Regions from separate parts of the Agrobacterium sp. rho-13.3 genome, predicted to be linked through region 3. Evidence: riboswitches for the same ligand, from Rfam matches in the RefSeq annotation. Region 3 holds a riboswitch; each other region holds the start of a gene.
The links. Region 3 has a riboswitch for thiamine pyrophosphate ahead of thiC (phosphomethylpyrimidine synthase ThiC). Riboswitches for the same ligand answer to the same signal wherever they lie in the genome.
Positions count from the first base shown of each region.

Region 1: it holds a riboswitch for thiamine pyrophosphate, as region 3 does, so the genes downstream of both, thiB (thiamine ABC transporter substrate binding subunit) here and thiC (phosphomethylpyrimidine synthase ThiC) in region 3, are expected to answer to the same signal.
Region 2: it holds a riboswitch for thiamine pyrophosphate, as region 3 does, so the genes downstream of both, RMR16_RS21870 (hydroxyethylthiazole kinase) here and thiC (phosphomethylpyrimidine synthase ThiC) in region 3, are expected to answer to the same signal.

Region 1 covers NZ_CP192774.1:2,594,314-2,596,629, reverse strand. Annotated here, with positions in the region: gene RMR16_RS12685 (ABC-F family ATP-binding cassette domain-containing protein) at 1-631, shown strand, start outside; gene RMR16_RS12680 (VOC family protein) at 769-1,161, shown strand; TPP riboswitch at 1,207-1,315, shown strand; gene thiB (thiamine ABC transporter substrate binding subunit) at 1,358-2,316, shown strand, end outside.
Region 2 covers NZ_CP192775.1:1,536,524-1,538,839, reverse strand. Annotated here, with positions in the region: gene iolG (inositol 2-dehydrogenase) at 11-1,003, shown strand; TPP riboswitch at 1,085-1,187, shown strand; gene RMR16_RS21870 (hydroxyethylthiazole kinase) at 1,251-1,988, shown strand; gene thiE (thiamine phosphate synthase) at 1,978-2,316, shown strand, end outside.
Region 3 covers NZ_CP192774.1:2,445,549-2,447,864, forward strand. Annotated here, with positions in the region: gene thiC (phosphomethylpyrimidine synthase ThiC) at 1-900, opposite strand, end outside; TPP riboswitch at 1,014-1,125, opposite strand; gene RMR16_RS12035 (acyl carrier protein) at 1,292-1,543, shown strand; gene RMR16_RS12040 (acyl-CoA dehydrogenase family protein) at 1,543-2,316, shown strand, end outside.

The DNA of each region.
Region 1 (2,316 bases), 150 kb from region 3:
CACACCCATCCGCAATCTGTCCGGTGGTGAGCGCGCACGTTTGATGTTGGCGCGCATTCTGGCGCGTCCGACCAACCTTTTGATCCTCGACGAGCCGACCAACGATCTGGATATCGAAACGCTGGATTTGTTGCAGGAAATCGTTGCCAGCTTCACCGGCACCGTCATTCTCGTCAGCCACGACCGCGACTTTCTCGACCGCACCGTCACCTCCACCATCGCCCCCGCAAACCCGGATGCGCCGGATGGCCGCTGGATCGAATATGCCGGTGGCTATTCGGACATGATGGCGCAGCGCAAGGGCGCGTCCGACGAGAAGAAAAAAGCCGAAAAGCAGGAAAAGGCCAAGGGTTCTTCGTCCTCTGCTTCATCTTCTGACCCGGCAAAAGCCAAGGTCAAAATGTCCTTCAAGCAGAAATTCGCGCTCGAAAATCTGCCGAAGGAAATGGAAAAAGCCCAGGGCGAGATCGCCAAACGCGAAGAGCGCATGGCCGACCCCAATCTTTTCGCCAAGGACCCCAACGCGTTCAGCAAGCTCGCCGAAGAAATGTCGCGGTTGCGCGCAAAGCTGGAAACCATGGAAGAAGAGTGGTTGGAGCTGGAAATGCTGCGCGAAGAGCTGGAAAGCTGAAATCCATTCTTCCCTCATACCGGCTCAAGGCCGGAATGACGGAGGGAGCATAATGTTGCGCAAAGGAGACTCGCCTCCCATCTTTGATAGGAAAGCCTATTAAGCTTTGCTGTTTTCAAAACGGAGGAGTTCTGAACATGCGTATGATTTTCGTCAATCTGCCCGTCAAGAATATCGAAATCTCGAAAGCCTTTTTCACCGCGCTCGGTTTCAACTTCAATCCGGAATATTCCGATGAGCGCACGCTCTGCATGATCGTCGATAAAAACATCTTCGTCATGCTGCTTCAGGAAGAGCGGTTCCGTGATTTCATCAATGGCGATATTGCCGATGCCAAGAACACCAAGGAAGTGCTGACCTGCCTTTCCGCTGCAAGCCGGGAAGAGATCGACCAGACGATTGCCACGGCACTCGCCTCCGGTGGCAATGCGTGGAAGCCATCGCAGGATCATGGCTTTATGTATGCAGGCAGCTTTCAAGACCCGGATGGTCATGTCTGGGAACTCGTGCATATGCCGGCACAGGCGTAACACGAAGCCATCTTGCCAATCCACTATACTCAGATTACATCTTCGCTTGCTCTAACGGGGTGCTTTGTTCCAACGGAACAAGGCTGAGAGGCTTTGCCAACCCGAAGAACCTGATCCGGTTAACACCGGCGGAGGGATTAGACGGCTTCCATCCAAGGCGCCTATTCCTGCTACCCATTTCAAGGAGGTGCTCTTGATGTTTCGTCGTTTTTTCGTTCAGTCTCTCGTTGCCGTGTCGTTCTTGCTGCCCGCTATTGCGGTGGCGCAGGATAAAAAGACGCTGACCGTCTATACCTATGAAAGCTTCGTTTCCAAATGGGGGCCCGGTCCCAAGGTGAAAGAGGCGTTCGAAAAGACCTGCAATTGCACCGTCAATTTTGTGGGTGTGGCCGATGGCGTGGCGCTGCTGAACCGGCTGAAACTGGAAGGCACCAGCTCCAAGGCCGATGTCGTGGTCGGTCTCGACACGAACCTCATAGCAGAAGCCAAGCAGACCGGCTTGTTCGAAGCCTCGGGCGTCGATACGTCTGCGGCCAAAGTGCCGGGCGGCTTCAAGGACGATGTTTTCGTGCCTTATGACTACGGCCACTTCGCCGTTGTCTACGATACCCAGATCCTGAAGAATCCGCCAAAAAGTCTGAAGGAACTGGTGGAAGGCGATCCCTCGCAGAAGATCGCCATTCAAGACCCGCGCACCTCGACACCCGGCCTTGGCCTGCTGTTATGGGTGAAGTCGGTTTACGGCGACAAGGCACCGGAAGCATGGGCAAAGCTCAAGAACCGCGTGCTGACCGTCACTCCCGGCTGGTCGGAATCCTACGGCCTGTTCACCAAGGGCGAAGTGCCGATGGTGCTGTCCTACACCACCTCGCCCGCCTACCATATGGTCGCAGAAAACTCGGATCGCTATCAGGCGGCCAGCTTCGAGGAAGGTCATTATATCCAGATCGAAGTCGCAGGCATCATGAAGAATGCGCCGGAACAGGCACTGGCAAAGCAGTTCCTCTCTTTCGTGCTGACAACAGGTTTTCAGGATGCCATTCCTGAAAACAACTGGATGATGCCGGTTGCCGCCACCTCCACACCTCTGCCGGATGCCTTTTCCAAGCTGGTGCAGCCGTCCAAGACGTTCCTGATGTCGCCGGAAGAGGTGGC
Region 2 (2,316 bases), on a different replicon from region 3:
GGAGGAAACGATGGTTACGAGATTGGCTTTGTTGGGTGCGGGTCGCATCGGAAAGGTCCATGCGAAGGCAATTGCCTCCGACAAACGTGCAAAACTGGTCGCTGTGGTCGATGCTTTTCAGGAAGCCGCACAGGCAATCGCAAATGAAACCGGCTGCAAGATCAGCACCATCGAAGCCGTGCTGGCCGATCCCGATATCGATGCCGTTATCGTTTGCACACCAACCAACACCCACGCGGACCTGATCGAACAGTTTGCACGCGCTGGCAAAGCTGTTTTTTGCGAAAAGCCGATTGATCTGGATGTTGCCCGCGCTGCGGCCTGCATTGAGGTCGTCAAGGAAACCGGCGCCAAGATCATGCTCGGCTTCAACCGCCGTTTCGATCCGCATTTCCGCGCCGTTCGCAAGGCCATCGATGACGGCCAGATCGGCAAAGTCGAAATGGTGACGATCACCAGCCGTGACCCCGGCGCCCCGCCGCCCGAATACATCAAAGTGTCCGGCGGTATTTTCCGCGACATGACCATCCATGATTTCGATATTGCCCGCTTCCTGCTGGGCGAAGACATCGTCAGCGTTTTCGCCACCGGCTCCGTTCTGGTCGATCCCAAGATCGGCGAACTGGGTGACTATGACAGCGCCAGCATCATTCTAACGACCGGCAGCGGACGTCAGGCGATCATTTCCAACTCGCGCCGCGCGACCTATGGTTATGACCAGCGCATCGAAGTGCACGGCTCGCTCGGCTCCGTTTCGGCAGAAAACCAGCGTCCGGTCTCCATCGAAGTCGCAACCAAAGATGGCTACACGCGCCCGCCTCTGCACGACTTCTTCATGACGCGCTACACGGAAGCCTATGCGGCGGAAATTACCGCTTTCATCGATTCCGTCGAAAACAACGTCGCACCGTCACCATCTGCTCAAGACGGCCTGATCGCGCTCAAGCTTGCCGATGCCGCATTGAAATCCGCACGCGAAAAGGTTCTCGTGCAGATCGTATAATCATCGACCATCAAAGGCGGTGGCATTAAGCCTCCGCCTTTTCTACACCATTGACAGCAGACTTAAAAAACGACAATTTCCAGACATTCCGAGGGGAGCATCGCACGATGCTGAGATGGCGCTGAGCCGGACCCTTGAACCTGATCCGGGTCATGCCGGCGTAGGAACGGAACGGTCGCCAAAGGCATACTTTTCTCTTCTTCGCTCACCCTGGGTCTCCGTGATTGTATATGGAGTGGAATAACCCATGGAGAGCTTTCCAACGGCACAAAAGGCGGCAGCGCTTCTGGCGCACGTGCGTGAACAAAGACCGCGTGTTCATTGCCTGATGAACACGGTCGTCCAGAAGTTTACGGCAGATGGCATCACCGCCGTGGGCGGCATTCCGTCGATGACATCATCTGAAGAGGAAATTGAAAGCTTCGTTTCCAAAGTCGGCGCTCTGACCATCAATCTCGGCACGCTGGACGCTGCGCGCCGCAAGGTCATCCGCATCGCGGTCAAGGTCGCAAACGCCCATGGCAAACCGTGGATCGTCGATCCGGTCCATTGTGACTACTCGCCCTCGCGACTGGATTTCGCCCACGAGCTGATCACTCTTCGCCCAACAATCGTGCGCGGCAATGCGGCTGAGATGGCGGTGATAGGCGATGTCGGCGGAGCCCTGCGCATTCAGACAGGGCCGGAAGATCTGCTTCAGGATGGAACGCGAGAAGCAAAAATCGTCAACGGTCATCCGTGGATGGCAAAGGTTACCGGCACCGGCTGCCTTTCCGGTGGCGTGATTGCTGCCTTCATGGCTGTGGAACCGGACCCGATGCTGGCAGCCGCAGCGGCGCTGACCGTCACCGGCGTCTCCGCCGAACTGGCGGCAAAACATGCACGCGGTCCCGGCACTTTCGAAGCGGCCTTCCTGGATGCGCTGGACAGTATCAATGGCCAGGACATTCTTTCCCTTGCGAGAATTGAACACGATGAAAATTGATTACCGTTTGAACGCCTTGGTGGATGCCTCTCTGGCCGATATCGCGCCGCTGCCGGAACTGGCAGCCGTTGCGGCACGACACGGCGCGACGATCATCCAATACCGTGACAAACACGCCTCCACTCGCCAGATGATCGAACAGGCTCTGCTGATCGTTGACGCTTTGAAGGGGACGGGCGTGCCTCTGGTCATCAATGATCGCGTCGATGTGGCGTTGGCGTCTGGCGCGGATGGTGTACATTTGGGGGCCGACGATATGGATGCCCATACTGCAAGGCGTCTTTTGGGGCGTGATGCCGTTATCGGCCTGACAGTTAAAAACAAGAAG
Region 3 (2,316 bases):
GGCCTGTTCGATCAGCGTATCGCGGAACACGTCCCAGTTCAGATCTTCAGCAATGCCATTGACCTTTTCCAGCGCCTGATAGAGCGGAACTGTGCCAATCGGCACCGGCGAATTGCGGATGATCCATTCGCGGATGTTGTGAATGTTGCGACCCGTTGAAAGGTCCATCACCGTATCGCCACCCCAGCGAATGGCCCATACCATCTTGTCGACTTCATCCGCCATGGAAGACGTGACCGCCGAGTTACCGATATTGGCATTGATCTTGACGAGGAAATTGCGCCCGATAATCATCGGCTCGGCTTCGGGGTGGTTGATGTTGGCGGGGATAATCGCCCTGCCCGCCGCCACTTCCTGACGCACAAATTCCGCGGTCACGAAATCTGGAATATGCGCCCCAAAACTTTCACCATCGCGTGCCAGCGTTTCCTTTGCCGCCTCGCGCCCGATGTTTTCGCGAATGGCAATGAATTCCATCTCAGGCGTAATGATGCCCGCCCGCGCATAGGCAAGCTGCGTGACCGCTTTGCCGTCCTTGGCCTTCAATGGCTGATGACGTAGAGAAAATTCCGGCGTCAAACGTTCGCCGGTGGCAAAGCCATTGTCCTCCGGTTTGACGTGTCGGCCCTCGTAAGCCTCGACATCGCCGCGTGCCACAACCCAGTCATGGCGCACACGCGGCAAACCGCCTTCGATGCTGACCGTGTGGGATGGATCGGTATAAGGACCAGAGGAATCATAGACCGTAACCGGCGGTTCGCCAGCGGTGGGGTGCACCGCAATTTCACGCATCGGTACGCGGATATGGGGATGGATGATGCCCGGCTTGTAGATTTTGGTCGAAGCGGGAAGCGGACCTGTCGTGACAACAGGGGAGAGATTTTTAGCAGCAATGTTCATCGTGAGGCTCCAAAGCAAAAACAGTGGAGACCCAGTTCGAGCATGAAAGACGAAAAACCACGGGAAAGGCAAGCCGATGATTCGGCCCAGTTGCTCGGCACTGCCGAACTGCTTTTCCCGCGTTTGCACCGTCCCTACGCCAGTATGAACTGGATCAGGTTCAACGGGTCACTGCGCGCTGTAGCAGTATCTCAGCCCCTTGACGGGACTCCCCTGGTGAATGCCTAATCAGAAACCGGCCATGCCACTTTGTCAAGTATGCTGTGGATGAAGTCACATAATCGCGTTGGGTTACACCAAATTAACCTAGCCATTTATTAGGATGTTATTTTTTAGGGTGTAACTTGAAGAATGCGCTATGATAGCATCCGATCGAGGGAGACTACTTGAGATGAATTCAACTATTCGTGAAATACTATCTAAATTCGGCCAACTCCCGGTACCGATCGATACCATCGCCGACGAATCTGATCTTTACGCAGCCGGACTTTCTTCTTTCGCATCCGTACAATTGATGCTTGGCATAGAAGACGCGTTCGATATCGAGTTCCCGGACAATATGCTCAACCGCAAGTCTTTCGCCAGCATCAAGGCGATTGAAGAAACCGTGAAAACAATTCTCGACGGCAAAGAGGCGGCGTGATGAACCTGTCTGTCGCCCCACCGAATGCCACGCTGTCTGCGCGCGCATCGCGTGTTGCGGCGATCGCCGCGCAACACGCTGACGATGTAGACAGCGCCGCACGTTTCCCAAGAGAAGCTGTGGAGGCCATGCGCGCTGAGCGCCTTCTCGGCATTCAAGTTCCCTTGCATCTGGGCGGCGAAGGCGCAAGTCTGACGCAAATCGCCGATATTTGCTGCACGCTTGGCCAGTCCTGCTCGGCCACGGCAATGATCTTCGCCATGCACCAGATCAAGGCATCCAGTCTGGTGGAGCACGGAGAGACAAGCGAATGGCACACCGGCTTCATGCGCCGTGTGGCCGCTGAACAGCTCCTCATTGGTTCTGCCACCACCGAAGGCGGCATTGGCGGAAATCTGCGCAATTCCATTTGCGCCATTGACGTTGACGGGGCCAATTGCTCTTTGGAAAAAGACGCGACCGTCATTTCCTATGGCAGCGAAGCCGACGTCATTCTCATCACCTCCCGCGCCCATGCGGATGCCGCACCTGCCGATCAGGTGATGACGGTTTTTCTTAAAGACCAATATAGTCTTGAAAAAACGCATGTCTGGAACACGCTTGGCATGCGCGGCACCTGTTCCGATGGTTTCCTGTTCAAAGGCAAGGCGCCTTCGGAACAGATTTTTCAAAAGCCGTTTGCAGAAATCGCGGCACAATCCATGCTGGCCACATCGCATCTTTTGTGGAGCGGTGTGTGGTATGGCATTGCGGCAGATGCCGTGTTGCGGGCG